One region of the Flavobacterium cheonanense genome, then DNA from elsewhere that is predicted to be linked to it. Evidence: riboswitches for the same ligand, from Rfam matches in the RefSeq annotation. Region 1 holds a riboswitch; the other holds the start of a gene.

What was found. A riboswitch is a leader RNA that binds a small molecule or an ion and turns the genes downstream of it on or off. The one in region 1 is predicted to bind S-adenosylmethionine.
Region 2: linked by a shared signal. The riboswitch ahead of ABD766_RS03025 (homocysteine S-methyltransferase family protein) and the one ahead of ABD766_RS09820 (hypothetical protein) in region 1 are both predicted to bind S-adenosylmethionine.

What each region holds. Positions count from the first base shown of each region.
Region 1 covers NZ_BAABCT010000005.1:6,219-22,237, reverse strand. The annotation lists gene ABD766_RS09895 (hypothetical protein) at 1-130, opposite strand, end outside; gene ABD766_RS09890 (DUF1810 domain-containing protein) at 289-720, opposite strand; gene ABD766_RS09885 (hypothetical protein) at 1,080-1,427, shown strand; gene ABD766_RS09880 (hypothetical protein) at 1,456-1,791, opposite strand; gene ABD766_RS09875 (hypothetical protein) at 1,803-2,690, opposite strand; gene ABD766_RS09870 (hypothetical protein) at 2,900-3,031, opposite strand; gene ABD766_RS09865 (matrixin family metalloprotease) at 3,047-3,622, opposite strand; gene ABD766_RS09860 (L,D-transpeptidase family protein) at 3,644-4,156, opposite strand; gene ABD766_RS09855 (hypothetical protein) at 4,171-4,539, opposite strand; gene ABD766_RS09850 (DUF3293 domain-containing protein) at 4,543-4,959, opposite strand; gene ABD766_RS09845 (N-formylglutamate amidohydrolase) at 5,022-5,765, opposite strand; gene ABD766_RS09840 (PP2C family protein-serine/threonine phosphatase) at 5,823-6,542, opposite strand; gene ABD766_RS09835 (hypothetical protein) at 6,673-7,119, opposite strand; gene ABD766_RS09830 (hypothetical protein) at 7,122-7,394, opposite strand; SAM-I-IV-variant riboswitch at 7,547-7,641, opposite strand; SAM-I-IV-variant riboswitch at 7,791-7,886, shown strand; gene ABD766_RS09825 (hypothetical protein) at 7,947-8,261, shown strand; SAM-I-IV-variant riboswitch at 8,257-8,352, shown strand; gene ABD766_RS09820 (hypothetical protein) at 8,560-8,985, shown strand; partial or broken gene ABD766_RS09815 (Sir2 family NAD-dependent protein deacetylase) at 9,194-9,451, shown strand; tRNA gene ABD766_RS09810 (tRNA-Ser) at 9,601-9,685, opposite strand; gene ribB (3,4-dihydroxy-2-butanone-4-phosphate synthase) at 9,844-10,974, opposite strand; partial or broken gene ABD766_RS09800 (LptF/LptG family permease) at 11,327-12,763, opposite strand; gene lolA1 (outer membrane lipoprotein periplasmic chaperone LolA1) at 12,769-13,410, opposite strand; gene ABD766_RS09790 (DNA translocase FtsK) at 13,412-15,919, opposite strand; gene ABD766_RS09785 (diacylglycerol kinase) at 15,969-16,019, opposite strand, start outside.
Region 2 covers NZ_BAABCT010000001.1:647,704-663,722, forward strand. The annotation lists gene ABD766_RS02990 (pyridoxal phosphate-dependent aminotransferase) at 1-134, opposite strand, end outside; gene ABD766_RS02995 (prephenate dehydratase) at 202-1,029, opposite strand; gene gldA (gliding motility-associated ABC transporter ATP-binding subunit GldA) at 1,511-2,413, shown strand; gene ABD766_RS03005 (head GIN domain-containing protein) at 2,415-3,164, opposite strand; gene ABD766_RS03010 (acyloxyacyl hydrolase) at 3,177-4,265, opposite strand; gene metF (methylenetetrahydrofolate reductase [NAD(P)H]) at 4,365-5,321, opposite strand; gene metH (methionine synthase) at 5,392-8,079, opposite strand; gene ABD766_RS03025 (homocysteine S-methyltransferase family protein) at 8,079-9,068, opposite strand; SAM riboswitch class I at 9,140-9,246, opposite strand; gene metK (methionine adenosyltransferase) at 9,526-10,776, shown strand; gene ABD766_RS03035 (carboxypeptidase-like regulatory domain-containing protein) at 10,849-13,560, opposite strand; gene ABD766_RS03040 (GLPGLI family protein) at 13,640-14,473, opposite strand; gene ABD766_RS03045 (sensor histidine kinase) at 14,594-16,019, shown strand, end outside.

The DNA.
Region 1 (16,019 bases):
CTACCGCAATTCTAATTCCGAAGCGATCTAATACTCTTGGATTCTCTCGTATAGCATACCCGCCATTTTGGATCCATCCTGTCGATTTTAAACGTTTTAAAAGTATTTCAATTAAGTCAATTTGTATCATATTGGTTTGTTATTTAATTAAATATAAAGTAGTAGTGTATTTTAAATGAAATATTTATTTACCAAATATATTTATTTTTCTAATATGAAATTATTTATTTAGACATGTTGAGTGCAATTAGTTTATTTGAAGCAATTTTTCCATTTTATAGTTTTTTTTTAAATTTCGTTAGTTGAAATTAGTTGTAAGCTTTTAGCATCCATACTTCCATTAAAATACTGTTCAATTACTTTTTTAAAGACAGCATCAGTTCCTTCATCAACAAGCGAGAATAATGTCATACAAGATTTAAGCTTTAAATGATCGGGATTTCCAAAAATGATGTAGGCATCTTTTTCATTTAGCAACAAAAGTGCATTGGTAATGGCAACTAGTCTTGAACCCAAAAGCGGATGCGCAAGATATGCTTTGGCTTCTTCCAAATCTTGAATACCATACAACATAGCAGTACTACTATAACCAAGACCTCTTAGTTGAGGAAAAACATACCACATCCAATGACTTTGTTTTTTACCAAGTTTAATCTCAGCAAGAGCTGTTTCATAATTATGTTCTTGTGCCGTTAAAAACCGATTCAAATCATTTTCCATATCTAGAATTTTAACAAATTTACTTTTTTTCTAATATAAAATTATTTACCACCACCGCTAATAAATTCCTAATTCCTAATTCACAATTCGTAATTCGTAATTCACAATTCGTAATTCACAATTATATCAAAGGTATATCAAAGGCATACAAAAGGCATATCAAAGGCATACCAAATGTAGAACAACAAGTATCTTTAAAAAGTAGTAAATTCAAAAGCCTTCAATTCAAATAAATCCCAGAAGCACTACCAAAAAGTATCGTAAATACTACTTATAAATAGAACAAAAGCTACAATCCAGTCTCCTAAAAAGCACTCCTGACTCAATAATTTTACCCTATCAAAAAAACAACAAAAAGCATGAGACAAGTAATCAATGTAAACGACATTATGGTATTCTTTAACAAAAAAGAACGTCAATCCTATAAAATGATAGCAGAAATGAAAAAGAGCTACAATAAAGAAGCACACCAGCCCATCACCATCAAGGAATTTGCGGATTATTACAACATTCCTCAAGAAACAATTACAACAGTAATGCAAGCAAACGATCTAATTAAAACCCAACAAAAGGAAGATAAAAAACTAAAATTAGATCTTGCTAAAGAAGCTAATAGTAGAGTAGAAGAGGCTAAAAAACTACAACTATTAGAAAAACTTGCCGTAAAAGAAAAAGAAACACCTCGTTTCACTTTCAATAAATCCTAAAATCGAATCCTAAAACAAAGCAAAATGCCTATCCAAAAATATTCTTTTCAAGCAATAAATACCTGTCTAAAAGATTTTTATCAAATGAAAATTCTACATATTCTTTTAATTCATCCATACATTTCAAATAATTTTCAACATCATCAATAGATTTATAGAAAAGTAAATTGCGTATCATTACATATTCATCATTATAATGTTCTATTCCCATCTGAATTTCTTCTTCTGAAAATTGCGCTAATAGTTCTTCATCAGATGCCTTCTCTATTTTTAAACTCTTTTTCAACTCTTCCGACGTAATTCCTATTGCATCATAATAGTCATTTAAAAAAGCAGTTGTCTCTTGCTTAAAAGGTTCTTCCATAATAGTAAATTTTAATATTTAGAGTAACTACTTAAAAAAATTAAGAAATCATCAAGATGTGTTTTAGTATTGTTATCAAATTCCTCAAGTAATTCAGTTGAAAACTCAGAGTTTGCTTCAAGTAAATCAGTTACTTTTCCGAAAAACACGATCTTATAATCCGATAACACAGCGTTTAAATCGATAGTAAAATCTTCTAGTAGTTGTTCGTAAATGCCAGCATTAAAATAGTCCAAATACACTTTTTGCAATGAATCAAACACCTCAATTGGGATACTTGTATATTCTTGATTTATATGGTCCAACAGAACTAGAGCAGGGAGCAAGTTTATCCATTCCTCTTCATTGTTAATAAAGTAGAACCCACCGCAACCCATAGTATCTTCCATAAACAACGCATATCCGTTTAATGATGGTTTATGTTTAGTAGCATTGAATAAAACACTTTCATAATTTTCAAAACCTGAAAAGCAAAAAGTAAACGTTTCAAAATCAATTTCAGCTTTCTCAGAAGTATTGATAAATCCCATATCAATACCAATAAAAACGCTATTCGATATTGGCCCACAAGCAGTTCCTGAATCACAAAGTTCAAACAAAACGGTATTAGTATGGTTCTTTAACTTTACATGCACCAAAACATCAAAAGCTTTAGTTGCTTCTGAAGCATCAAATTTAAAGTTGTAGTTATTATATTTTCCTTGAAGTAGCTCTTCTAATGCCTCATTATAGAGAAGTCTAATTTCTGGTTTTTCATCAATGAGATTTCCTCCATCAATATCTATAAAATGAAACAAAGTAGCAACAGAAGAATGATAATTATCCTCATATAAAAGTTGTTCGCCAGTAACAGGACAATAAAAAGGAGTTGCTTTCCTAGATAAACGAAGGTATTGCATAGAGTAGTTAAATTAGTATAAAGATATCAATATTTTTAATTTAATACAAATATAAATCGCAACATCGCCATATTGTGTCTGTGTAAAATATTTGGATAAATTAAAAAGTGGAAATAATTGCACTAGTCACACTTTCTTGTTAATAACCAAATACAAACTATTAATAATATCAGCCAAAGTACCATATTGTTCATTTTGTAAATTTTAAATTAATCTTTAGTATGATAAAAAATATAACCAATTATTAAACCGATAAAGATAAAAAACCCCAATCCTTCTAAATAGGTTGTCAATAAAAACAATACAACTAAAGCTAATATTATAACGATGTAATATTTCATAATTTATGATTTTAATTATTTATGAATCACTTTCGAGCACTTAGAACAAAACCATATTTTTTCTCGGTCCACTTGTTGTATGGTGCCTTTGGCATCATTCATCAAACAATCTTTGTGATGGGTGCAATGTATAAGTCCTAAATTATGGCCAATTTCGTGCAGCGCTACTTTTTTAAGACGAACTAACATTTTTTGTGTAGTTACACCCTTTTTAAGTCTAAAAGTGGAGATAACACAGGTTTTTCCTGGTCGTAGTCCAAGTCCAAAAATGCCCCATTCGGTAAACGAAGTACTTTTTCGGTAGGCGATATCTTTTTCTGTAATTAGTAAAAGATTTTCATTTGATTTGAATTTATTTAAAATTTTACTGGCTTCATAACGGGTTTTACTAGCGGCTAAAATATCCTTTGTAAGATTTACTTTTGGTTGAATTACACAAGTATAGCCATAGAAATCAGTAACTGAATTTTTAACGTAGGTAAGGTATTTTTGATTTACATCTCCAAGCGGTTGGATGTAAATAGTTTTTGGTGTATGGGTAGTAAATGAGCAAAAAATCCCAACCAACAATAGCAATACTATTTTTTTCATAATTCTATTTTTTATAAATTGTTATGGTTTAATTTCAATCGTACAACCTACGCTAACAGCAGCATACAATTCATCTATTTCGGCATTTGTAACGGCAATACAGCCTAAAGTCCAATCTTGCCAACGGTGGAATTTACCAATGTAACCCTTTCCATTTTTTAAACCGTGAATTTTAATATCACCACCTGCAGGTTTGCCCAATCTTTTAGCTTTCGCCATATCATTTTGATTGGGATAAGAAATGCCCAAGTTTTTATGCCAACCACTATTCGGATTTTTATCATGGATAGAGTACATTCCTTCAGGAGTTTTTTGATCGCCTTCATATTCTTTAGCACCAACTGGATTTCTGCCTAATGATATCGTATATGTTTTTATTAATTTCCCTTTGCTGAATGCTAATAATTGATGTTTTGATTTGTATACTATCATAGCATCTATTTTAGAATCTTTAGGTAATGGTTGTTCAGGATAAAAGTAATATACGAGCCATCCTAAAAGAAATAAAAAAGAGAAAACAAAAATTTTTTTCATGGGAACAAAAATAATTATTTAGTTAGTCTATAGTCAAATCCAATATCTTTTGGCATTATATTGGGATTATAATTATATAGCCAGTAATTGAGTTCTTTTAAATGATGTATAAGCACGCTGTATTTAATTTGATTTTTTTTAAGGGTAAAGTAATCAACATCTTCTTCAAAGTTCAGTTTCATATAATTGTCCAACGATAATTGACTAACTTTATTTTGAATTTCTCTGATACTTACTCCTTTTGTAGTTATTCCTAATAAATTAATTTCAGAAATAATGAGTGAATAGGAGGAGAATACGCCTACTTTTTCACCCTTATCATTATGATAATAAATGGAATGAATAGCTGTTTTCTTTTTTTTATAATGGGTGTTATACAACATAGGTTACGATGCTATAGGTACTAAAGTAATTAATCTAGCAGGTTGATTGATTGTGCCATATACAATTGCGTTTTGTTGGTATTTATTCCCCAATGCAATCGCTTGCTCTTCTGAAATATTGGCTACAAAAAAACTAGGTTCTGGTGGCCAATTTCCAATAGTGTCTTTTCCTTCTGCTTCAAGTATTTTATAATCTTTCAAATCCAATTTTAATGATTCGTTTAATGCGCTATTTTCTTCGATTGGTAAAACATTAGAAAACGGATTCCAAGCGGTTATAAAGCACCAGTTTGTAATTTCATTTTCTTTTAAAAAGGTTTGTAAAGCTTCGTTTTCTTGTCCAATAAAAATTGCAATTTTGGATTGAATTATTTCATAACAAGTAGCTTTGTAAGCTTCTAATAGAGTAGTTGGTATCATAAGAGTGTATTTTAGGTTTGAATGGAAGTACAGAAATAAATAAAATTATTTTCTTATACAAATTAATACTTGTTTTTTAGCATTTTTAAAAAGTCTTGAACTACTTGCTGTATTGCTGTAAATTGTTCTGATTTTTCATTTCCTGGCTCCAGTAAATACAATCCTCTATTAATTTCTAGCATAATAGAATATACGTTTGGATTTTTTTGATAAAAAGCCATAGGAACTATCGTACCACTATATGGCCAGTCTACTCCTAAACTATATCCTTTTTCTTCAAAAAAAGCAACGGAAGCGTCGATGAGGAATTGTGGCGTATGAAAAGGGTCAATCCCAATATTAAAATCAGGACGTTTAGGAGATTGATTTAAATCGCGAGTTATGGGTGTCGAAGGATAAGAGTGGCAATCAACGATTAAACAAGTTCCGTTTTTTTCCAATTCGTTAGAAACCGCAAAAGTAAATTCATTATGATGCTTCCAATAGTACTCTTGCATGATGCTATTTCTTAAACTTGGTATAACTTCTCTCATTAATTCACCTGAATCAAAATGCGTGTATACCGCACCCATTCCGTATTTTGACATGACTTCATCAGCATCATTTTCAAATCGTTCTACGTCGCAAAAAATCCTTGAAAATGGAGCTTTAATCAGAGTATCTGATGACGAGAAAAACAATTCGTCGGTGTACCAATCGGTTAATTTTAATTGCTCCTTTTCAATTTTTAATTGGTCGTTGATATAACCATCATAGAAAGGTATAACAACAGAAGCATGTGGTATATGTAAGAGTAATTTTTTCATTTTGATTTAGTTAAATTGATTTTGTGATTGATAGTAACTGATTTACTGATATTTTTTTTAATTTTCATTTATTCCAATCTGATAAAGAATAGCCGAATAATTATCAATAGAAAATTGTGCACATTGTTGGTTGATGGTCGTTATGATTTCAGTGCATGAATCATTAGATTTAAACAGTGCCATTAAATCATCTTCAATGAAAGCTTCTAATACGCCATCTGAAATCAGTAAAAAATAATCATTTTCTTGAAGGTCTGTTACTATATGACAATCAAGTGGAGTAGGAGGTTGGTTCCCATTTATGATTCGTGTAACTTGATTTTTATTGGGATGAAAATACTGTTCTAGTGTTGTGATTTCACCTTTATCAATAGCTTCGTTAACCCATGTATGCCCTTTTGTTTTATAGTTGCAATGTCCATTTCTGATATGGTAAACTAAGCTATCGCCAATCCAAGCAATTTGTATTGACTTGGTTGTCAATCTAGTCAAAGCTATGGTGCTTGCCATTAGCTTCATGGATGGATTTTTCTTCTTAAATTGTATAATTGCATCCGCTATTGTAACTTCTAAATTCGATAATTCGAAATTAGGATTGTTTTTATAAAAGTTATTTACAGTTGTTGCCACTAATTTTGAAGCAACTTGACCATTCCCATTTCCTCCCACGCCATCACAAATCAGGTAAAGTGCTTCTTTTTCAAATACTATAGTATCTTCATTTACATCACACTGTCCTTTTTCGGTTAAATAAGCTTCTGATTTGATGTATATCATTATTATTAATGTTTTTTAGTTAGAAATGAGAATGATGGTTGCTTTTTTGTTCTTTGACTTTATTGTTTTTGAAATATTGTTTAACCTTAAATTCTTTGATTTTACATAAGCATTTGTTTTAAGTTACTAATTATAAATAATGTTGCACATTCATACCAATGACTTTGTTATCTTGGGTAAGTAATGTACCACCACCAGGAATATTGGTACTAAATTGGATACCCTCTTCATCAAAATAATAAGATGTTTCAGGACCTTCCACCAAGCACATTTTGATGGGTTTAGCTTTCTCTGCTTCGATTTTGTTTTTCATCCATAAACAATGTTCAATAATTTTTTCATGAAGCGGTGCGGAATACTCTTGTTCGAAATCTTTTATCTCTTGTTCAGAAATACCATTGATATGGGTGCCTGGATAGTTACTAAAATCATTGTTTTTATTAAAATGGATTGGAATTTGCATAAATAAAGCATAGCCCACTTTTAGTATTACATAAGGGAACTTGCCATAACCATCTTTAAACATTTTATGTTCGTGCCAATTTTCGTTTTCTTTATTTTTTGAATTAGTATCCATAACTAAACAATTAAATTAATATGTGTTACCTCATTTACCTTAAAACTAATCGGAAGAGGTAATAAAAGAATCTTTTTGTACTGAGTCGTAATGGAAAACTGCATTTCAGATTCGTTACAATTAAATGCGGCTCCTTTAAATAGAATCCCATCATCTTCTTGATTAAAATACAACAAAACATAGGGATACATTTTGGTAAGTTCAAGTAAAGTATTTACCTGTTGGTGTTCTAATTCAATAAATAAAGGCAAATTACCTTCTTTAAGTTCGTGCACTTTTAAAAAAGTGTCCTCCGTTTTTTTGACCACACCCTCAATTTGAAGGGAAGTGTGGTCATTAAAAAAAACGTGCAATACATTTTTCATACAAATAATGATTAAGTTAAACTATCGTTACTTGTATTTCGAAAATAAGGTTTGTCTGGGTAAACTTACGTTTATTTTGACCGGACGGGCCCGTATTGTTTTACCACCGTGGTGTCTACACTCGGTTGGTACCCTAAATGGGTTCGAAATACTTTGCAGAGATATTAATAAACTTTCAATCTACAAAATTTTTAACAACATTTCTATATAAATAATTTTTAAGTTATTGATAATTAATATTTTAAATAATTTTTATTTTATTAAAATATTTTTATTGTATGTTTCATTTTTTTTATTTAATTATGCACCCAGCATCTGGAAGGAATTTATTTCCTGCCAACCGATCAGCTCACGACACGGTGGTTTAGTATGCGGAACAGTCGTTCAAATGTGTTGAGAAATATTATTTTTTACCGTTTTGATACGACATGACAATAAGTGTATAATTTTAATTGCTATGTTATGAATCAGTTTGCCGAACAAAGAGAGCAGTGGATTAATCAATTCAAGAGTTATTCTGATGAATCGTTAGTCAAGATTTTTAATGGGAATGTAGGCCTAAAAACTTTCGGAGTTTTACTCAGTATATACCTCAATACTTTGGAGCAAGAAATAATAAGTAGAGGTTGGGATTATTCTGAAATTATTTCAATTTGTCCGAAAACGAATACCTTACTTTCAGTCTCTTATGCATTTCCTGTTGAATTAATAGGTAATAAATTAGTGCCTATTAAAAATTACTTTTGGTTTAATAAACAAAAAGTATATATTAATTAAGCATCAAGATAATCCATTGGGTTAGCCAACCGATCAACTCACGACATGGTGGCTTAGTATGCAGAACAGTCGTTCAAATGTGTTGATAAATGCAATTTTTAGTTACATTTTTTTGGCATAACAGTAGTTTCATTTTTAATTTGTTATGTTTATGAAAACATCAGCTATCTCATTAATTGAGAAAAATAATAAAGCGATAACGATATTTATGACCATTTAAATAGTTTGTAAATTCAAAAAAAAACTCAGAGGAAACATATTTTAGTAATTTTTATATTCAAATATAAAGCATATAATAATGAAAATTAAAAAATTAAAATCCATTGGATTCAATATAACGGTCTTTTTACTACCATTCTTATTCATGGTAATTGTGAATGAAACAATTGCCCTTAAAAAGAAGGAAAAAGGTTATCGAGTTAACACGATTGAAGCAATAAATAGTAATAAAGCAGATGCCAAACAATGTACGTGGATATGTCATAATAACACGTTGTATTGTAAAAAACATCATACGAAATGGCTAAAAACCAGTTTTCCATATACCGACCCAATTTATTTTGGAACCATTCGATTACTAATGGCAACAGGTAATTATGGAGCAGCAAATATATTGCTATATGTAGTTTTCTTTCCTTTGACGATTGGAGTACTTATTATTTGGAATCGTCATTTAACTATAAAAATCGCAACTCTAAAAAAGCATAAAAATGGAAATAATTGAAAACTTAGGTGGGCAACTGTATGTGTATTGCACCGATTTTATTATTAACATGTCAAATCTAGTAGGAATATCTTATTATGAATTTAATTTCATTGTTTTTTGCATAGTGTATCCATTTCTTTTGCTGTTTTTCGGAATTAGGTTTCTTTATTTGAACTATAGCTTATATAAGTTTAAAAAATCGACACTGTAATGCAACAAACAAACCATATCGTTTTTTTTTAACAGGAGCCGTATCAGTCAAGAAAGCTGCATTAGTACCTTTCGTGATGCCAATGGCTTATGGAACAAGCACAAAATAGAAGAGGTAGCTTCACCTGAAGGTTTTGACAAGAATCCGCAATTGGTTTTAGATATTTACAATGCAAGAAGAAGACAATTAGATGAGGTAGAAACCAACGAAGCTCACCGTTTGATTGCCCAATTAGAAACCAAATACAAAGTAACCGTAATCACACAAAATATCAAGAATGGAATTTACAAGCTAAAAACAGCTTAAAAGGCTTGTATTCTTTGGTAAATAGATTTTAAATTGATTGTGGGCTAAATGTGGACTAGGGCTAGAAATAAAAAACCCTAACCAATTGATAATCAATTGTTAGGGTTTTAATTATGCGGAGAAAGAGGGATTCGAACCCCCGGACCTGTTACAGTCAACAGTTTTCAAGACTGCCGCATTCGACCGCTCTGCCATTTCTCCAGTAAGACGCACATACTTCCGTATTGCGGATGCAAATATAGTAACCTTTTTTTGTTTTCCAAATAGATTTTAAACAAAAAAACGATTAATTTTTATTATAAAAACTAATCGTTTCATTTTCTATACTTTAGAAACTTAAATTCTGCTTTTTTTTTGCATTAATAACCCACGTAATCCGTGATTTTTAATCCATATCCAATCATTCCAACACGTTTTGTATGTTGCGTATTGGTGATTAATCGTATTTTAGAAATGTCTATGTCGTGCAATATTTGGGCTCCAATACCAAAATCTTTCGCATCCATTCTAATTTGTGGTGCATTGATGATTCCTTGTTCTTGTAATACTTTAAGTTCTTTTAAACGATTCAATAAATCTAACGATTGTACTTCTTGATTAATGAAGATAACGGCACCTTTGCCTTCTTCGTTAATCAATCGGAACATATCATCCAATTTTTTGTCGGCATTGTTGGTCAAGGTTCCTAAAATATCGTTGTTGATTTGCGTTGAATTGATACGTGTTAAGATAGATTCACCTTTACTCCAACTTCCTTTAGTTAAAGCTACGTGAACCTGTTTATTTGTGGTTTGTAGATAAGCTCTCAAACGAAATTGTCCGAAACGTGTTTCTATTTCAAAATCTTCTTTCTTTACAATTAAGCTATCGTGTTGCATTCTGTAAGCCACCAAAGCTTCAATGGAAACTAATTTTAAATCAAACTTCTTTGCCACTTCAACCAATTGTGGTAAACGAGCCATTGTTCCATCTTCATTCATGATTTCAACAATAACTCCAGCCGATTTGAATCCAGCTAAACGTGCAAAATCAATTGCTGCTTCTGTATGACCAGTTCTTCTCAAAACGCCACCTTGCTTTGCAACCAACGGAAAGATATGTCCAGGACGCGCTAAATCATAGGGTTTTGTGTTTTCATCCACTAAAGAAAGAATCGTTTTGGCTCTATCAGCTGCTGAAATACCAGTAGTAACGCCATTTCCTTTTAAATCTACAGAAACCGTAAATGCAGTTTCCATGTGGTCTGTATTGTTTCTAACCATCGCGTGTAAATCCAATTCTTTACAACGACTTTCAGTTAATGGTGCACAAATTAATCCACGACCATGTGTAGCCATAAAATTAATCATCTCGGGAGTTACTTTTTCGGCAGCAGCCAAGAAATCGCCTTCATTTTCTCTATCTTCATCATCAACAACAATAATAACTTTACCTTGACGAATGTCTTCGATAGCTTCTTCTATAGTGTTGAGTTGTATGTTATTTGACATGATCTTAATTAGTAGTTAATGTGTTCAAAACTTTTTTTGTGTAAAGGTAAAGCAAACCATAAAAAGGAAAACCAGTTAATAGTGAAATACCCATACCAGGTTCGATTGCTATACAATGTGCCTTGCTTATTTTTGAAACTATTTGTTGTGATTGATATATAAAATATAGTAATACTATAATACTTAATCCAAACAAAATTGTGATGATAATTGAACTATTTATAAACCATAGTATGCAGGTTATGAATGTTATAGCATAAGCGATTAACCCAAAATTGGCATATTTTTGATACTTTTCGATGTGTGATTTAGTATCAAATAAGGCATCAATAGTTTTTGGAGTTGCATTCTCATTCTCTTGTGCTTTTTTTGTAAAAAACTTTTGAAGAGGAAGTAAAACACCATCAAAACTTACCATACCTCCAATGTCATTAATAGCTCTATAGGTAAGTAATACTGCTAGAGGAGTTAATACAATCGACGACATCCAAACGCCCATAAAGGGTGTCATTCCGTCTTCTTGAGCTACTCTTTTTCCAAAAGTATTGATAAAATGGAATACAATAAAAATCGCTACTGCAAATACAATTGGTAATCCCAAACCACCTTTTCGGATGATAGAACCTAGTGGTGCTCCAATAAAAAACATCAATAAGCATGAAAAGGCAATCATGTATTTGTCATGTAATGCAATCCAATGTTTGTTGATACTTTTCTGTTTGGCTTGCATTTCAAAAATAGAACTGTCAATAGAAAAAACAGTATTTTCTATATTACTAAAAGCAATTTTTACTATCTCACTTTTTTGACTATCAGTAAGATTAGCCAATAAATTATTGGAAGAAACTTTGGTTCTTACTTGCGTACTATCGGGTTGATAGTAAGTATTGTTTATACCAGTTCGCAAATAAATGTTCTCTGTGTAGGAGCGAAGGTCTTTTTTGTAATTGGTATTAAGTGAATCAATAGTAAATCGTAACTCACTTATATTAAGCATGGTATTAGTATTTGAAATATCCACTTCATCCATACTCGATTGATTCAGTTTTGATAAATCAATATTAATTACATCACGTTTGAAGGTTCCTTTAGCAAATGGAATTCTAGGACGTTCTTCATATTTCTTAGGAATAATGTCTTCGTAGTAATTTCCGTCTGTTAAAACTAATTTTAGAGTATTAGATGATTCACTACTTATTAGTTCACCTTTTTTAGCTTTAATTACGGTTGTATTTCCTTCACCATTTGGAAGTTTCCTATGAATGGTTACTCCAATAAGAAAGTTTCCTTTCTCACCTGATTTTTTATCTACTTTGATGGTATAATTTCCAACTTCACTAAATTGACCTTCTGCGATTGCCATTGCTGGCTTAACTTGAGCGATATTTCGTCTAAAGTTGATGAACTTATATTCTGCGTAAGGAATTACATTGTTGGCAAAGAAAAAGGATAAAATGCTTAGTAAAATTATAAATACGGTGATGCTTCTCATGGTTCTCTGAAAAGAAATTCCAGAAGATTTCATTGCTGCAAATTCGTAGTTTTCTGCCAAGCTTCCAAAAGTCATAATAGAAGCTAATAATACAGATAAAGGCAATACTAGCGGAACTATTCTTGGCATAGAGAATAGTAAAAATTTCACGACTAAAAGGAAGTCTAAATCTTTACCAGCCAACTCTGAAATGAATAACCAGACGGTTTGAAGTATGAATATAAAAAACAAGATTACAAATACCGTAGTAAATGTAATCAGGAATGATTTTAATAAATACTTGTCTAATATTTTCACAAAAGCTAATCTAATTTATTGATGTAGTAGTTAGGATATTTACTCGCTACAAATGTAAATTGATTTTTTGACAATGGCTGATTGGTTTTGAAAGAATTAACAGTCAATGTAGTTTTTGTACCATTTTTACCAACTTCTATAAGGTTGTAAATGGTTTTAGTTTGAACATCAATTCCTAACAAAACCTCTTTACGTTGGTCTTTAGCGCTATTCGGAATTAATTTGATGTATTGAATTTTACGTCCTTTAATGTTTTGAGAAATATCCATAGAATATTTATAACCACTATTGAAAAACGTTAGCATTTTGGCAGGCGTAATAGCTTTATCATCTTTGTCATTTACACTTGAAATAGTAACTTCTTCATCTTCTGGATTTATAGTGTAGGATTTCTTTCCGTCGTAAATTTTAGTTACGCCCATAAAATTAAGAACATACTTATTTCCTTCCAAAGTTACATTTCCTTTGCTTTCTTGGTTGATGTTTTCTTTGGCGTTATTCAAAGTGTATTTAAAATCAATAACGATGTTCTTATAACTTTTAATTTTTTCAGTTACATCGTCTAAAAGCTCTTTAGCTTTTTTATCTTGTGCATTAGCGGTTAAACTAACAAAAAGTAGTAACGCAATTGACAGAAATTTATTCATTTTAATTATTGTTTTGTTCATTGTTTAAAAATTGATCTAAAGCTACCAAGTCTGGAATGTTTACACTTCTGGCTTTGCTACCTTCAAAAGGTCCAACAATTCCGGCTGCTTCTAGTTGATCTATTAGTCTTCCGGCACGATTGTAACCTAGTTTCAATTTTCTTTGCAATAATGATGCCGAACCTTGTTGCGCGGTCACAATTATTTCTGCAGCTTCTCTAAACATAGAATCTCTTTCAGAAATATCGATGTCTAATTTCATGCTGCTTTCTTCTCCAACATACTCAGGAAGCATGAACGCACTTGCATAAGCTTTTTGAGAACCAATATAATCTACAATTTTTTCAACTTCAGGTGTGTCTACAAAGGCACATTGTACACGAACTAAATCATTTCCATTAGAAAACAATAAATCTCCACGTCCAATCAATTGATCGGCACCACCAGAATCTAATATAGTTCTTGAGTCAATTTTTGAGGTTACTCTAAAAGCAATTCTCGCAGGAAAGTTAGCTTTAATCATACCCGTAATTACATTAACCGAAGGTCTTTGTGTAGCAATGATTAAGTGAATTCCTATAGCACGAGCTAATTGTGCCAAACGAGCAATTGGTGTTTCCACTTCTTTTCCGGCGGTCATAATTAAATCGGCAAACTCATCGACCACTAATACAATGTAAGGTAAAAATTGGTGTCCGTGTTCTGGATTTAATTTTCGTTGTTTGAATTTCTCATTGTATTCTTTAATGTTTCTAACCATCGCATCTTTCAATAAAGAATAACGGTTGTCCATTTCTATACAAAGCGAATTCAAAGTATTGATTACTTTGCTATTATCGGTGATAATGGCATCTTCAGAATCTGGTAATTTTGCTAAATAATGTCTTTCAATTTTGTTGAAAAGCGTTAACTCCACTTTCTTTGGATCGACCAAAACAAACTTCACTTCTGCAGGATGTTTTTTGTATAATAACGAAGTTAAAACAGCATTCAAACCAACCGATTTTCCTTGACCAGTTGCTCCAGCCATTAAAAGGTGAGGCATTTTGGCTAAGTCAAATACAAAAGTTTCGTTAGAAATAGTTTTTCCTAATGCAATTGGTAATTCCATTTCGGCTTCTTGAAATTTTGCAGATGCAATAACCGTTTTCATTGGAACCATAGTAGGATTCTTGTTCGGAACCTCAATACCAATTGTACCTTTTCCTGGAATAGGAGCGATGATACGAATACCCAATGCTGAAAGCGAAAGTGCAATATCGTCTTCCAAACTTTTAATTTTAGAAATACGAATTCCAGCTTCTGGAACAATTTCATAAAGTGTTACCGATGGACCAACAGTGGCTTTAATTTGAGCAATATCAATTTTGTAGTTACGCAAAGTTTCTACAATATTGTTTTTGTTGTCTTCAAGTTCCTCTTGATTGATGGTAATTCCAACGCTTGAGTATTCTTTCAGTAAATCAATAGTTGGAAATTTATAATTAGATAACTCTAATTTAGGGTCAAATAAACCAAAATCGGCTACTAATTTGGCTGCCAAATTTTCTTCAACCGTATCTTCGTCTTGCGATTTTTCAATTACAAAAGCTTCGTCATTGGTTTTGATTATTTCTTTAGCAGGTTCTACTTTTGGGGTTATGGGTTGTTCAACTTCTAGTGAAAGCGAAGGAGCAACTTTTGGTTCATTTTTTAAAGTAGGTTCCAATTCAATTTCAGAATAGCTTGAAATTGTTGGTTTCAATGTTTCTTTATTGATTTCAAACTGAGATGTTGCTGGTTTGATGTAAGGCTCTTCAAATGCTTCATCTAAATCATCTTTTGATTCCTCAACAGCATATTCTTCAAGGTTGTAAGCTCCACTTGCATCTTCAGAAGGTTTTGATTTCATAGCATCAATATCTTCTTTGAATTCTTTTTGCTTTTTCTCAAAAAACATTTTGATGCTGTCTGGAGAGATTTTGATTTTGAATAACAAATAAATTACTAAACCAAAAAGTAAGACTAAGAAAGTTCCAATTTTTCCGATGTAATCTTGAAAGAATTGATTCATTTCAAAACCAATAGTTCCGCCAAGTTCTGGAATAGAATTAGCAAAGAATCCGAAAAGTATTGATAAAATGATGATGGCAAATAAATCCCAAAACCAAGTTGATTTTAACTTCTTTAATGGCAAATCTAAAACCATAAAAGCTCCTGTTATGAAAAACAATTTCACAAAAAGAAACGATGCGGCTCCAAATCCTTTGTAAATAAAGAAGTCAGCTAAAAAAGCACCTACTTTTCCCAACCAATTTTCTGCAGGTTTGTTTCTGTCAGAAAGAGCAGTAACTATACTTTGATCTTCTTGACCATGCATGAAAAACGAAATGAAAGCCACCAAAAGTCCTATGGATAAAAGCACTAAAAGACAACCAAAAACTACTTTGTATTGTCTTTTCATTTTCCAAGGAAGTTTTTCTCCTAGTTCGTCAGGTTTTGTATTTTCTTTTTTTACTTGTTTTGCCATTCGAAATTAAATAGTTGGTATAAAAATAGAAATTTTATGTTGTAATCAATTAAAATTTTGGAATATAAATAATGCATCCAATAGCAATAGCAGTCATCGC
Region 2 (16,019 bases), on a different contig from region 1:
GGCGCCAAATCTGGACTTCCAATTCCCATATTGATGATTGGTTTTCCTTCAGACATGAGTTGTCGCACTTCTTTCAATTTTCTTGAGAAGTAGTACTCTTGAACGGTTTCTAGTCTTTTTGCTGTTGTAATCATATTTTAACACGAATTGCACAAATTTTCACGAATTCATACTTTTTAAAATTTCACTAATTGATTATTGCTATTGCTTTTTGTTTCTGTATTCTCCCAAAACCTTGAATTTATTGGTCATTATTTCTAAAACTTTAACCGCTTTTTCATAATGTTTGTATTTTTCAAAAACTACATCTACAAAGAATGAATATTGAAAAGGTGTTTCAATTATGGGCATGGATTGGATTTTGGTTAGATTTAATTTGCAATTGGTCATTACATTTAAAACTGTTGCCAAACTTCCTGGTGTGTCGTCTAACTCAAACTTTATGGATGCTTTATTAATTTCTTCTTTATTTACTTGACTTTTTTCTTTACTAATGATAAAAAAACGAGTCATATTATTGTTTACCTTTTGAATTTCTGGTGCGATTATGTTTAAATCGTATAATTCTGCTGCAACTTTACTTCCTATTGCTGCGATTCCTTTTATTTGATTTTGATGAATTCTTCGAGCTGTTTCGGCAGTATCTTTATCTTCAACTAATTTAATATTCGGATGTTTTTTTAAGAAATCCATACATTGTAACAATGCCATTGGATGGGAATGAACTTCTTGAATTTCTTCTAAATTTTGTCCGTTTAAAACCATTAAATTCTGAATAATATCTAAATAATATTCTCCAATAATGTGAAAATTATTCTTATCAATTAAAGCATAATTTGGAATAATCGAACCTGCAATAGAATTTTCAATTGCAATTACAGCTAATTGCGATTGATTGTTAATCAAACTATCCGCAAGTGCTTCAAATGACAAGCATTCATCAATAGCAACATTCTCTTGAAAATACTCCAAAGCTACTTGATGGTGAAATGATCCTTTAATTCCTTGTATGGCTATTTTTTCTTTCATTTTTGTTTTTTGAACCATTAAGGAATTAAGAAAAGTTAAGTTTTGAGCCACTTAATGAAACTTAATATCTTAATGGTTTAATTTAATTATAGTCAAAAAAAAATCCCGATTTGCATCGGGATTACTATTTATGTTTTCTATATAAATTACTTTTTTACATAACACAATAACAATCCCTGTCTCTTCCAAAAGAAGAAATAAGAAAAATTGTTATAATATGTTGCGAAAATTGTGCTCATTGTTGTTTTTATGTTTTGCTAAAGTAATAAATTTTCCTAAACCTTGACAAAAAATTTAAAAAAGTTACGGAAACGTTTTCGTGAATTTGTTTTAGCCACGAATTACTAAAATTAGCACGAATATATCTTAAAATAATATTAGCACGAAGTTTAAAATCATAAAAGTTTAATTTAAACGTTATTAACCTTATTGGTTTTAGATTTCCTTTAGTATTTATTACATTTGCTTCAAATATCAAATTATGTCAATAGAAGTTCAAAATATTTCAAAAAGTTATGGTGCTCAAAAAGCATTAGACAATGTTTCATTTTCGGTAAAAAAAGGAGAAATTGTTGGTTTTCTTGGTCCAAATGGTGCTGGAAAATCTACTTTAATGAAAATTTTGACGACTTATATCAATTCTGATGAGGGAAAAGCATCAGTAAATGGAAACGATGTAAACGAAAATCAGAAAGCTGTTCAGCAATCGGTTGGGTATTTGCCTGAGCATAATCCGTTGTATTTGGATTTGTATGTTCGTGAGTATTTAGAATTTAATGCTGATGTATACAAAGTTGCTAAATCTAGAATTGAAGAAGTAATCCAATTGACTGGTTTATCTTCTGAAAGCCATAAAAAAATCGGACAATTATCTAAAGGTTATCGTCAACGTGTTGGTTTGGCAACCGCTTTATTACATAATCCAGATGTCTTAATTTTGGACGAACCAACAACTGGATTAGATCCAAATCAGTTGGTTGAGATTAGAAATGTGATTAAAAACGTTGGTAAAAACAAAACCGTTTTTCTTTCTACACATATTATGCAAGAAGTAGAAGCGATTTGCGACAGAGTAATTATCATTAATAACGGAAAAATTGTTACAGATAAAACATTAGATAAATTGGTTTCAGATATTGTTGAACAAATTATTGAAGTAGAATTTGATAAAGAAATTAACGAAGCTTTATTTTCAAAAATATCAGATTTAAAATCATTCAAGAATACACACGATAAAGTTTGGGAATTAACTTTTGAAACTGAAGAAGACAAGCGTTCATCAGTTTTTGACTTTGCTCAAGAAAATGGATTACGTGCACTTCAATTGACCTTGAAAAGTAAAAATTTAGAACAGATTTTTAGAGAAAAAACAGCTAAGAAATAGGTTAATTATAAATAACTTGTCCTTGATATAATTCTTCTACATCGACAATTGGCGGATTATTTTTTAGAATTATATCTCCTGTACTTACCATTTTTCCAACAATACTTTGTATTGGTTTTACAATCATATCATTAGAACCTCTATGAAAAACTTTGATAGTTTGTGCTGTTAAATTTGGAGCCTCAATTCTTCCATCTCCAGCATAGAAATTAAAGAATGCTTGGTTTGTACTTCCTGAAATAAAATATCTAGCAACATTATTGTTTTCAATAACTAACTGGCTATTATTTATATTAATATAAAAATCACTTGTCCCTGCGCCTTCTTTTCCATCACCATCTTTATCTAGTGCATACAATCTTAAAATAGGATAAGTAAGTACACCATTGGATGAAATTTTTCGATCACTTTTAGAGTAAATATCTTCAATATTAGGCGCCGTGATATATACTTTGGTTTGTCCGTATTCTCTAACCCAATTGCAAGACGAATTTTCTTTTAGCTTCAAAACACTACCTTCTTGCTTAACCTCAACGTTTTCTATTATATTTTCACCAGTAACAATTTCTACTTTGTATTCCGTTCCTTGAGTTATGATAAGTTCAATACCAGTGTAAACTTCTACTCTTGTGAATGGTGTTACTTCTACAATTTTTGTAATAGTATTTCCAGCAGATTCTATACAATCACTTGGCTTTTCGCAGGAGATTAATGTTATAAATAATACTGTTGCAATTATTATTTTCTTCATGTTATAGTTATTTTATAAACGTACTCCAACTCCAAACTCCAATGCTTCGGCAAGAAACAGGTGGGTTTTTATTGTAAATCCGGCAAAAAATTTTTTGGTGATGTAATATTTCATTCCTACTCTATCATAAATAGGTATTTCATTTTTGAATGGATCATAAACATAATATCCTATTTGAGCTTCGAGTGAAATTCTATTAACAAACAATTCGTGACCAATAAAAACTCCAACTCTTTTGTAATCTGTATTTGGATCTAAATTTAAGTCAGGATAAGCAATAGATTTATATTTAATAAAATCTTTAAAGCTAGTAGTAAGAAATATTTCAGAACCAAATTGAATTGCGCTTTTTCTATTTAGTCTTTTATCAGCATAAACACCTATATGATAAAACGGATGTTGACCACTTCCAATAACAGCACTTTCATTAACACCAGATCTAAAAACTATATTATATTTTATTGGTTCTTTATATGTCTTTTTAATCATAGTTGAATCAACACTATTGGTTTTTGACTCCTCAAGATTGTAATTGATTCCTAGATTTAAACCATAAGTATTTATTCCACTATTAGGAGATTTTGTTCTTCCATTTGAATAATGCGTGAAAAGAATTCCTGCTTCAATTCCAAACCTATCAATAATATTTTCTTTTTTGTAGAAAAGCCCAAGATTAGTATTCGCCATTATCTTAGAACCAAAAGCTTTATTTTTACTGTTTTCTACTTTATCATAAGGTGTAGTTGTAAGCGCAACTCCTTGTGACAAAAGCAACTTTAAATTTCTATTCAAAAAATAAAAGTTATATAAAGCTCCAACTGAATAATTACTTCCTATGTAGGGATTATTAAAATTTTGATAAAGAAAAAAAGCACCGTACTCTGGATAATTGTAAGCTGCATGCCATTCGCTGTTGCCATGAGTTTGTTTTACAAAGTCAACCATCACCCCAGTTGGATGCCCTTTAAGATGTTCTAAATCTGGAGTATGCGGAAGAACATTACCTCTAAAATAAGTTACGCTTACAGAAGGTGTGTCTTGATTATTTTGCGAAAAACAACCTAAAGAAATCAATAAAAATAGATAGTAAAATCTCCTCATTTCAAAAAATTAATTCGCACAAATATAACAGAATAAGTTAAAGAATTAAATCTTTTTGATTTAGAGTAATTGTTGATTTCTTGATTATTCTATCTATTTTTAAAAAATCTCCTTAGCAATAGCTTTGATGTTTTCTGCTTTTCCCATAGAATAATAGTGTAAAACAGGAATTCCTGCCGCAACTAATTCTTTACTTTGGGCAATACACCATTCAATACCAATTTGTTTTACATGGTCGTTGTCTTTTGCTTTTACAACTGCCATAATCAAATCGTCTGGCAATTCTAAAGAAAAACGATGCGGAATTAAATTCAGCTGCTTCTTGGTTGCAATAGGTTTCAAACCTGGAATAATTGGAACTGTAATTCCTGCAGCTCGACATTTAGCCACAAAATCAAAGAATTTTTTGTTGTCAAAAAACATTTGCGTAATTATGTAATCGGCTCCATTTTTAATTTTTTGCTTTAAAAAGTGAATATCACTATCTAAACTTGGTGCTTCCATGTGTTTTTCTGGATAACCTGCAACTCCAATACAAAAATTAGTACAAGCTGAATTTTGCAAATCTTCATCCAAATAAATTCCGTTATTTAAATTATTGATTTGTAAAACCAAATCGGTTGCATATTCATTACCTTCTTTTTCAGGTTTAAAATAAGTTTCGTTTTTTAAAGCGTCTCCACGAAGTGCAACCACATTGTCAATTCCGAGAAAATCTAAATCGATTAGAAGATTTTCAGTATCTTCTTTGGTAAATCCGCCACACAAAATATGCGGAATAGCATCAACTGAATACTTATTTTGAATTCCGGCACAAATACCAACTGTACCTGGACGTTTTTTTACAATTTTCTTTTGCAAAAGTCCACTTGGTAATTCTTTAAATTCATATTCTTCACGATGATAGGTTACATCAATAAATGGTGGTTTAAATTCCATTAAAGGATCAATTCCATCATAAATAAATTGAATATTTTGCCCTTTCAATGGTGGAAGAATCTCAAAAGAGAATAAGGGTTTTCCTTTGGCGTTTTCTATGTGTTGGGTTACTTTCATTTTAATATGTTTATGGTTTTTGGTTCATTGTTTATGGTTGTAGAACTACAAACAATAAACTATAAACTTTCTAGTCTGCTATATTCGGCGCAAGCCATTTACTTGCTACTTCTGTTGAAATTCCTCTACGTTTTGCGTAATCTATAACTTGATCTTCTTTTATTTTTCCTAATCCGAAATATTTACTTTCTGGATTTGCAAAATAATATCCCGAAACCGATGCTGCTGGCCACATTGCCATACTTTCGGTTAAGGTTACTCCTATTTCTTGTTCTACATTTAAAATTTTCCAAATGGTTGGTTTCTCCAAATGGTCTGGACAAGCTGGATAGCCTGGTGCTGGACGAATGCCTTTGTATTCTTCATCAATCAAATCTTGATTACTCAAACTTTCATCAGAAGCATATCCCCAAATTTCTTTTCTAACTTTTAAATGCAAATATTCTGCAAATGCTTCTGCTAATCTATCTCCTAAAGCTTTTACCAAAATGGAATTATAATCGTCTAATTGCTTTTCGAATTCGGATGCTTTTTCATCTACTCCAAAACCTGTTGTTACACAAAAACAACCTATGTAATCTTGTTTTCCAGAATCTTTTGGCGCAATAAAATCGGCTAATGCAATGTTTGGTGCGCCTGCAGTTTTTTGAGATTGTTGTCTTAGAGTTAGAAAGGTTGCGAGTTGCGAGTTATGAGTTTCGGGTTCTGTATAAACTGCTATGTCATCATCGTTAATTGTGTTTACTGGAAAAATTCCAAGAATTCCTTTGGCTGTTAGCCATTTTTCTGAAACGATTTGATTTAGCATTTTTTGAGCATCATCAAATAAACTTGTGGCTTGTTCACCCACAACTTCATCAGTCAAAATCGCTGGAAATTTTCCATGTAATTCCCACGATTGGAAAAACGGTGTCCAATCGATGAAATCTACTAACTCAGAAAGTTCAACTTCTATGGTTTTTGTTCCAATGAAATTAGGTTTTGCTGGATTGAAATTATCCCAATCTAATTGCAATTTATTCTTACGTGCTTCTTCAATGGAAAGATAATTTTTATCGCGACTTCTACTTAGATAGCCTTCACGAAGTTTGTCATATTCTTCTCGAATGGCTTTTACATAGCCTTCTTTAGTCTCTTCTTGCAACAAGTTACTAGCTACAGTTACTGCACGTGAAGCATCGTTTACATGAACAACAGTTTCTTTATATTCTGGTGCAATTTTTACGGCTGTATGAGCACGTGAAGTTGTTGCGCCACCAATCATAATTGGAATTTTGATGTTTAATTTATCCAACTCTTTTGCTAAATAAACCATTTCGTCCAACGATGGCGTAATCAATCCACTCAATCCGATAATATCTACATTATGTTCAATGGCTGCTTGAATGATTTTTTCTGGTGGAACCATAACTCCTAAATCGATGATTTCAAAGTTATTACAACCTAAAACTACTGCTACAATATTTTTTCCAATATCGTGAACATCGCCTTTTACAGTTGCCATTAATACTTTTCCTGCTGATGAAGATTTTCCGTCTTTTTGTGCTTCGATAAATGGTAAAAGATAAGCAACGGCTTTCTTCATAACACGAGCTGATTTAACTACTTGCGGTAAAAACATTTTTCCGCTTCCGAATAAATCACCCACAACATTCATTCCTGCCATTAAATTGATTTCGATTACATCAATAGCTTTTTCTGAATTTACTCGAGCTTCTTCAACGTCTATTTCTATGAATTCATCTATTCCTTTTACTAAAGAATGTGTCAATCTTTCTTGAACAGAACCATTTCGCCATTCTTGAATTGCTTTTTCATTGGTTTTGAAATCTCCTTTGAAGGTTTCTGCTAAATCCAATAATCTTTCTGTAGCATCATCTCTTCTATTCAACAAAACATCTTCTACATGCTCTAATAAAATTGGATCTATTTCATCGTAAATCTCTAACATTTCTGGATTTACAATTCCCATAGTCATACCGTTTTTGATGGCATGATAAAGAAAAGCCGAATGCATTGCTTCACGCACTTTGTCATTACCACGAAACGAAAACGAAACATTACTCACACCACCTGAAATGTTGGCATAAGGAAGATTTTCACGAATCCATTTTGTAGCTCTAAAAAAATCTAATGCGTTTAATTTATGTTCGTCCATTCCTGTAGCTACAGGGAAAATATTTGGGTCAAAAATTATATCTTCTGCTGGAAAATGAACCTCATCAACCAAAATATCATAACTTCTTTTACAGATTTCGATTCTTCTTTCGTAAGTATCAGCTTGACCTTCTTCATCAAATGCCATTACGATTACAGCTGCTCCGTATCTTTTTATCAATTTGGCATGATGAATAAAAACTTCTTTCCCTTCTTTAAGTGAAATAGAATTCACCACACCTTTTCCTTGAATGACTTTTAATCCAGCTTCGATTATTTCCCATTTGGAGCTATCAATCATTACTGGAACTCGAGCAATATCTGGCTCTGCGGCAATTAGATTTAAGAACTTGGTCATAGCATAAACACCATCTAACATTCCTTCATCCATATTGACATCGATAATTTGGGCACCACCCTCTACTTGATTTCTTGCAATATCAAGTGCTTCTTCGTATTTTTCTTCTTTTATTAATCGTAGAAATTTACGTGAACCTGTAACATTAGTTCGTTCTCCAACATTAACAAAATTGGTTTCGGGTGTTACGATTAAAGGTTCTAATCCTGATAATTTTAGATATTTATTCTTTACTTCCGTCATTATATTGTTTCTAAAATTTGTCTTGGTTTGAATTCTTTGGCAACCTCTGCAATTGCTTTAATGTGCTCTGGTGTTGTCCCGCAACAACCACCAATAATATTTACTAAATTATCTTTTAGATATTCTCTAATTAAGGCTTGCATCTCTAATGGTGTTTGATCGTATTGCCCGAAAGCGTTTGGTAAACCTGCGTTTGGATGTGCAGAAATATTTAATTGCGTATTCATGGCTAAACGCTGTAAATAGGGTTTTAATTGGTCTGCTCCAAGTGCACAATTGAATCCGATGCTTAATAAATCTATATGTTGAATAGAAATTAAAAATGCCTCGACTGTTTGACCTGAAAGCGTTCTTCCTGAAGCATCTGTAATTGTGCCTGAAACCATTACTGGAATATCTAAATTTCGTTCTTCTTTTACTTCTTCAATAGCGAAAAGTGCAGCTTTGGCGTTTAGTGTATCGAAAATGGTTTCTACTAATAAAACATCGCAACCACCATCGATTAGAGCTTCTACTTGTTGACGATAGGCAGTTTTTAAATCATCAAAAGTCACGGCACGAAATCCTGGATCGTTTACATCTGGACTCATCGAAGCCGTTCTGTTTGTTGGTCCTATGGAGCCTGCTACAAATCTAGGTCTATCTGTGAATTCGTCAGCAACCTCTCTGGTAATTTTGGCTGATTCGTAGTTTAACTCGTAAACCAAATCTTCCATATGGTAGTCGGCCATTCCGATTGTTGTTCCAGAAAACGTGTTGGTTTCTACGATATCTGCTCCTGCTTGAAAATACAAACGATGAACTTGTTTTACGGCTTCGGGTTGTGTGATAGAAAGTAAATCGTTGTTTCCTTTTAAAGGATGTGGAAAATCTTTGAAACGTTGGCCGCGAAAATCTTCTTCAGAGAAATTGTTGCGTTGTAACATGGTTCCCATTGCTCCATCGAGAACTAGGATTCTTTCTTTTATTGCTTGGTTTATTTTTGACATATAAATAGCACAACTTCTAAAGTTGCTGTTGTTTAATTATATGTTATCATGGAAAGTGAGAGGAATTCTCGTGGTTATCTTTGCTTAAATTTACTTTAAACTAGAATGTAGCACCTTCTACAGTGTAGGGTTGCTAAGCTTTCATAGGGTCTATTCCCTCGGGCTTTCGTGATAACATCAATAAGTTTATGAACAGTGCAAAGTAATAACATAGAAACTTATTTTGCAAGTGTTTGTAAAAAAATAAAAACTATAACGATTTAGTGATTTTTCAAAAAAAAGTTGATAATAATTTGCAATTCAAATTGATTTCATACATTTGCACTCGAAATAAAGAGGAAAAATTTGAACTGATTGCAACCTCGTAAAAAAATGCTAAAGCAGAATACCTTCTTTAGCTTTTACTTGCAATTTTTCTTTTTTCTTCACTAAAATTAATTTTAAAATAAATTATATTATGGCTTATTTATTTACGTCAGAGTCAGTGAGTGAAGGACATCCGGACAAAGTAGCTGATCAAATTAGTGATGCATTAATTGATAACTTTTTAGCATTTGATGCTGAATCTAAAGTAGCGTGTGAAACTTTAGTTACAACTGGTCAAGTAATTCTTGCTGGAGAAGTAAAATCAGACACTTATTTAGATGTGCAAACAATTGCAAGAGATGTAATCAAAAAAATTGGTTACACTAAAAGTGAATATATGTTTGAGGCAAATTCTTGTGGTGTATTATCTGCAATTCACGAACAATCTGCTGATATTAATCAAGGAGTTGATAGAGCTAGTAAAGAAGAGCAAGGTGCTGGTGACCAAGGAATGATGTTTGGTTATGCAACTAATGAAACTGAAAACTACATGCCATTAGCTTTAGATATTGCACACGCTTTATTAATTGAATTGGCTAATATAAGAAGAGAGAATTCTGAAATTACTTATTTACGTCCTGATGCTAAATCGCAAGTAACTTTAGAATATTCTGATGATAATAAACCACAAAGAATTGATGCTATTGTAATTTCTACACAGCACGATGATTTTGCTGATGAAGCTACTATGTTGGCTAAAATTAAAAGTGATTTGATTTCAATTTTGATTCCAAGAATTAAAGCGAAATATCCTCAATATGCTCACTTCTTTAATGACAATATTACTTATCATATTAATCCAACTGGAAAATTCGTAATTGGTGGACCTCACGGAGATACAGGATTGACAGGAAGAAAAATTATTGTAGATACTTATGGTGGAAAAGGAGCTCACGGTGGTGGTGCTTTCTCTGGAAAAGATCCAAGTAAAGTAGACCGTTCTGCTGCTTATGCTACTAGACATATTGCTAAAAACTTAGTTGCTGCAGGTTTGTGTGACGAAGTTTTAGTTCAAGTATCGTATGCTATTGGAGTTGCAAAACCAACTTCTATCAACGTAAATACTTATGGAACTTCTAAAGTAAATATGACTGATGGAGAGGTTAGCAAAATTGTTGAAGGAATTTTTGACATGCGTCCTTACTTCATCGAGCAACGTTTGAAATTGAGAAACCCAATCTACAGCGAAACGGCTGCTTATGGTCACATGGGAAGAAAATCCGAAACGGTAACTAAAACATTTAAATTGCCAAATGGTGAATCTAAAACTGTAACTGTTGAATTGTTTACTTGGGAAAAATTAGATTTTGTAGATCAAGTAAAAGCTGCTTTTGGAATTTAACCACCAAGACACAAAGTTATATTGCGAAGTTCGCAAAGAAAAACCTGACTATTTCTAGTCAGGTTTTTTGTTTTATAAATTGTATTTCAAACTAAATATTAAATACCTTGGTTGAACTATATATTGCGATGTTCTTGTTGAAAATTGAGAAAAACTATCGTCGTTCAAAGATTTGGTATTCAAAATATTGGTAGCTGCAATTTTATATTCCCATTTGCTATCTTTTGTTTTTTGATAAATTAAACTTGCAGACAAGAAATCATATTCATTTTCGACCGTTTTATCCTTGTTGTAGTAGTGATAGAATTCATACTCTGAGACAAAAGAAAAACTCTTTAAGAAGTAATAATCTAATCTTACAAAAGGTTTATCGGTGAAGAATTTAGCATTATTGTAATCGTTTACAGTATAAGAATACCCTAATTCAATATTTGGTGCATTTTTATAATTTGTAGACGCTGTTAATGTATGAACTTGAGTAAAACTTTCTGCTGTAGCAAAAACACCATTTTGAAAATTATTAAACTTTGCCCAATTTAATCTTGTATTAAACGAAGCTTTATAGTTTTTTGAGAAAGAACGACCATAACTACCAAAACCAGATAAAGTTTCTTCTGCAAAATCAGTATTGAAAGGTGAAGAAGTTTGGTTTACACCAACGAAATTTGCTCTTGATTTTACAGCATCAATTGTTCTGGCATAAGTAATAAAACCAGTAATATTTTCAAAGTTGAACATATTATATTTAAAATAACGCAGCGAATGAGTTTGCTGTGTAGCATTTTCAAGCGTTCTACTTCCTCTAGACAAACTATTAAATCCGTTTAACACAAAACCTTCAGCTAACCTATTGATATCAGTAAAACTGTTGGTCATAGCATAATTATATGTCAATGTTTCTGCTTTTTTGATTTGATATAACGCTAAGAAATCTGGCAGTACTCTATAGAAATTTAGTGAAAAATCGGTTCCTAGTTGACTGTTTGTCATATTATATGCATGCAAACTTACTCCTGGAGTGAACGTGAATTTTCCAGTCAAAATTTTATAATGCAATCCAAGGAAAGCGTCATTAAAGTTATAATTTACATTATTGGTAGTACTGGCATCAGTCAAATTATTTTGGGTTCCGTTATCTAATATTTGATAGATTGATGAATCAAAGCTTTGAAATGAGTATGTATTTCCTAGAGTTATATTGATATTACTTTTAGCCGTCAGCATATAGTAATAATCTAGTTTTGTATCTAATTTATTAGTTCTTACAAAACGTGTTTGATTAATATCATTTCTATTTTGACCTGCTAAATAACCCGCAAAACTGAAAGGCTGTGTTTGTAAATTAGCATTGTAAAAAGGATCTTCATCCTGATACAAATGTTGCATTTCTAGTGCAAAAATATTTTTATCGTTGTGTGTATAATAAAAACTCAAATTCTGGTTTACAGATTTAGGATCTTGTCTTTTAGCTGTTAAAATATTTTCTGTATTTGATGAACTACCTACTATTGATTGTCTTAGCAAAGAATTATCTTCATCTTGTTTAGAAAACTTTGATAGAATGTCGTAGTCAAATTGAAATCTTGCGCTTGGTTTGTAGCTAGAACTTAATTTAAAAAGTGCTAAATTACTTTTTTGATGTGCCACTTCATTTCTGTTTTCTGTTGAAGCAACATTAGAAGAATTTGGTTGTAAAAAATTAGTTTGTGTCTTTGTTTCTAAATCGGTTATTGATGAAGAAAGTATTCCGAAACCACTTAAAGTCCAAGCTTTTGTTGGATTATATGAAAAGTTTGTAGCTCCAAATTGTGTTTCAATTTCTTTTGCACGATTATTTCTTAGTAATGAAATTCCTAAATCATTAGAGGCAACATTAAAGTTTGAACCACCTTTAGCCATCATACTTCTAAAACCACCTGTGAACTTAAAATAATCTTGCACCGTTAATGGTAATTCTCCAATATTATTAAAATTTGAAATCAAATTAATACTATATTTAGGATTGTAATAAAACAACTTAGGATTAATAAAATAGCGATCATAGTTATTATCATCGGCTGTTCCGCCACCTGCAGTCATGTCACCAAACCAAAAGTTTTTCTTACCTTCTTTTAGTTTGATGTTCATTGCTAAATTATCCTGATTATTTTCAACACCTTTTAGGATAGAATTTTCATTATAATTTCTTAGCACTTGAATTTTATCAATGGCATCTGCTGGAATATTTTTTACACCAAGTTTGGTATCACCATCAAAAAAGTCTTTGCCTTCAACCATTAATTTGGTTACTTTTTTACCTTCTACTTCTACTTCTCCATCAGCATTTACTTCTACTCCAGGAAGTTTTTTTAGAACATCTTCAAGCTTTCTTTCAGTACCAGATTTAAAAGAATCTGCGTTGTAAACAATAGTATCGCCTTTGATTGAAACTGGCATTTCACGAACAATTTCAACACCATCAAGCTGAATTCCGCCTGGTTCCATTGAAATATTTTGTGTTATATTTTCTGTTTTGGTTTCTACGGTGATTTGTTTGTTTTCCATTCCAATATAACTCAACTTAATTAAGTAGGTTGAATTTGGTTTTAGATTTAAAACAAATCTTCCTTTATCATTGGTTATTGCGTAACCATCCATTCCTTTTGTTGCTTGATTAACAGCCATAATATTAGCCATTTCAAGAGGTGCTTTTCCAGATTCTAAAACAACACCTTCAAATCGGATAGTTTGAGAAAAACTTACAGCACTTAATAAAAAAATTCCAAGAAATAATAATTTATTCATTTTTACATTTGATTGATGAAACAAATATGACTAAATAATAGAAGAAATGTTACCAAATTATTGTTAAATGTTAACATTTTTATTTCATTTTTATTTCGATAACTCCATCTTTATTCATCATACTCTTGATTTTTTCTTCCTCAATTTCTTTAAATTGCATTTGATTTATTTTTTTCCCGTTTGTTGGTTCCTTTATTTCAAATTTCTTTTCTGGGTTGAGAATTATTTTTGTGCACAAAAGGCTAGTAGTTCCATCATGCAATTCTAAAATTAGTCCTGGTAATCCCCAATATTTATCCGGTCCGTTTGAAATAGGAATTTCAGTTGTGTACCAAGCTTCAATTATTTGCTCTTTTGGTTCAGACATTTGAATAAAATTTGTTCTACCTTCATTCTTTTTCGTTTTAAACTCTTCATATTCTTTTTTATCTTTTTCAGAAACTGGGATTAAAAGTTGAGCTTTAGAACACGTATAATTTCCTATTTTCTTTTCTTCATTTATAAACTCCCATTTGAAAGTTTCTAGAGAATCTTTAACTAAAAACTCTTTTCCAAATAGGTCTTTTTCTTCTGAAAAATAATTGTTTTTTAAATTTTTATACAATTTTGAGCCAACTTGACCGCCAAATGAAACTTGTATTTGTCTTCCATCGACTGGTTTTGGTTTGTCTAATTTTTCTTCTTGCCTGTAAGTTGACTCAAAATTTTTAAATTCAAGCACATACGTTTTTTCAAATGCTTTTGATAGTTCTTCTTTCATCTCTTTTTGCTGAGCTTCAGTCATATTTGGACTTGAAAAGTTAAAATCTTTCATTTGAGTTTTGGAAAAATAATAAGCAACTCCCTGAAAATTTTGTGAATAACCAAACTCAACAACGCACAAAAACAATAAACCATAAATTAAATTTTTCATACTACTATATTTTAAAATTACAATTACAAATAAAATCAACTTAGTTTTAACCAATAGTAAATCTATGTTAACGTATGTTAATAGTAATTTTGACACTTAAAAACTTGTTATTTTTGACTTATGATACTAAATAAAAAGAAAATATTATTATTCATCACACTGATAATTTTTGGCACTATTGGTCTTCAGGTATATTGGAATTACAAAAATTTTAATTCTAATAAACTTAGATTAAAAAATGAGATTCAAATAGCATACGATAAAGCATTGGAACTTTATTTTAATGAAGAATCAAAAAATACATTGCTTAATATTTTTAGTAACGATTCTAGTGTTAGTACTAATGATATTATAAATAATTTTGACTTCAAAAAAAATATAAAAACAATTAATGATACGGTAATTAAATTTCAGCAAAGGACTCTAAAAAATACTAATTTAGAGAAAATAGATGTAAAAAACATTAAATCAATAACTGTTTTAAAGGGTAAAAAAGATATTGAAAATATTAATGGTATTGAAAATTTTCCAAATAGAATAACGATATCAATAGTTCAAGATAGTTTGAATTATAAAAAATTAGATTCCATCTTCAAAATCGAATTGAACAGAAAAGAAATATCGCTAAAATATTGTTTTGAACATTATAAAAATGATTCTTTAATACACGTATACAATGAAGTAAATGAAGAATTACCCTTCAAAGTAACCCCAAAATCAAGCTATTTCAACCCTTTTGAAAGACTAAATTTAAAATATAATTACACAAATACACTATTAATAAAAAGAATGGGAAGTGAATTAATTTTATCCCTCATTTTTGCATTAGCAGTTATTGGTTGCTTGTTTTTTCTTCTTCATATTATTAAACGACAAAAGAAAATAGATGAAATAAAAAACGATTTTATTAGCAATATTACACATGAATTTAAAACTCCTATTACTACAATTGCTTCTGCTCTTGAAGGAATGAGTAATTTTAATCCTACAAATGACGCAGAAAAAAACAAAAAATATATTTCTATTTCTAAAATCCAACTAAAGAAACTAGAGATAATGGTTGAAAAAATATTAGAAACTGCAGCGCTTAAAACTGAAAAAATGAATCTTTTAAAAGAGTCAATTGATTTAAATTTACTTTTAAAAACAGTTCAAGAAAAACATCAATTAGTAACGGACAAAAAAATAAATTTTATCTCTAATGGATCTGAAAAAATTATTGAAGGTGATGCATTTCATTTAGAGAATGCATTTTCTAATTTAATTGATAACGCTATAAAGTATGGCGGAAATACAATAACAATTTCAATTAATAAAATGAATGATAAAATTAGAATCGATGTAAAAGATAATGGAAAAGGAATAAACAAGAAAGAAGAAAAAGCAATTTTTGAAAAATTTTATAGAATCCCAAAAGGCAATCTACATGATGTAAAAGGATATGGAATTGGTTTATTTTACAGTAAAAGTATTATCGAAAAACATCAAGGAACTTTAGAATTAATTCAATCTACAGAAACCATATTTAGAAGTGTTTTTTACTCTG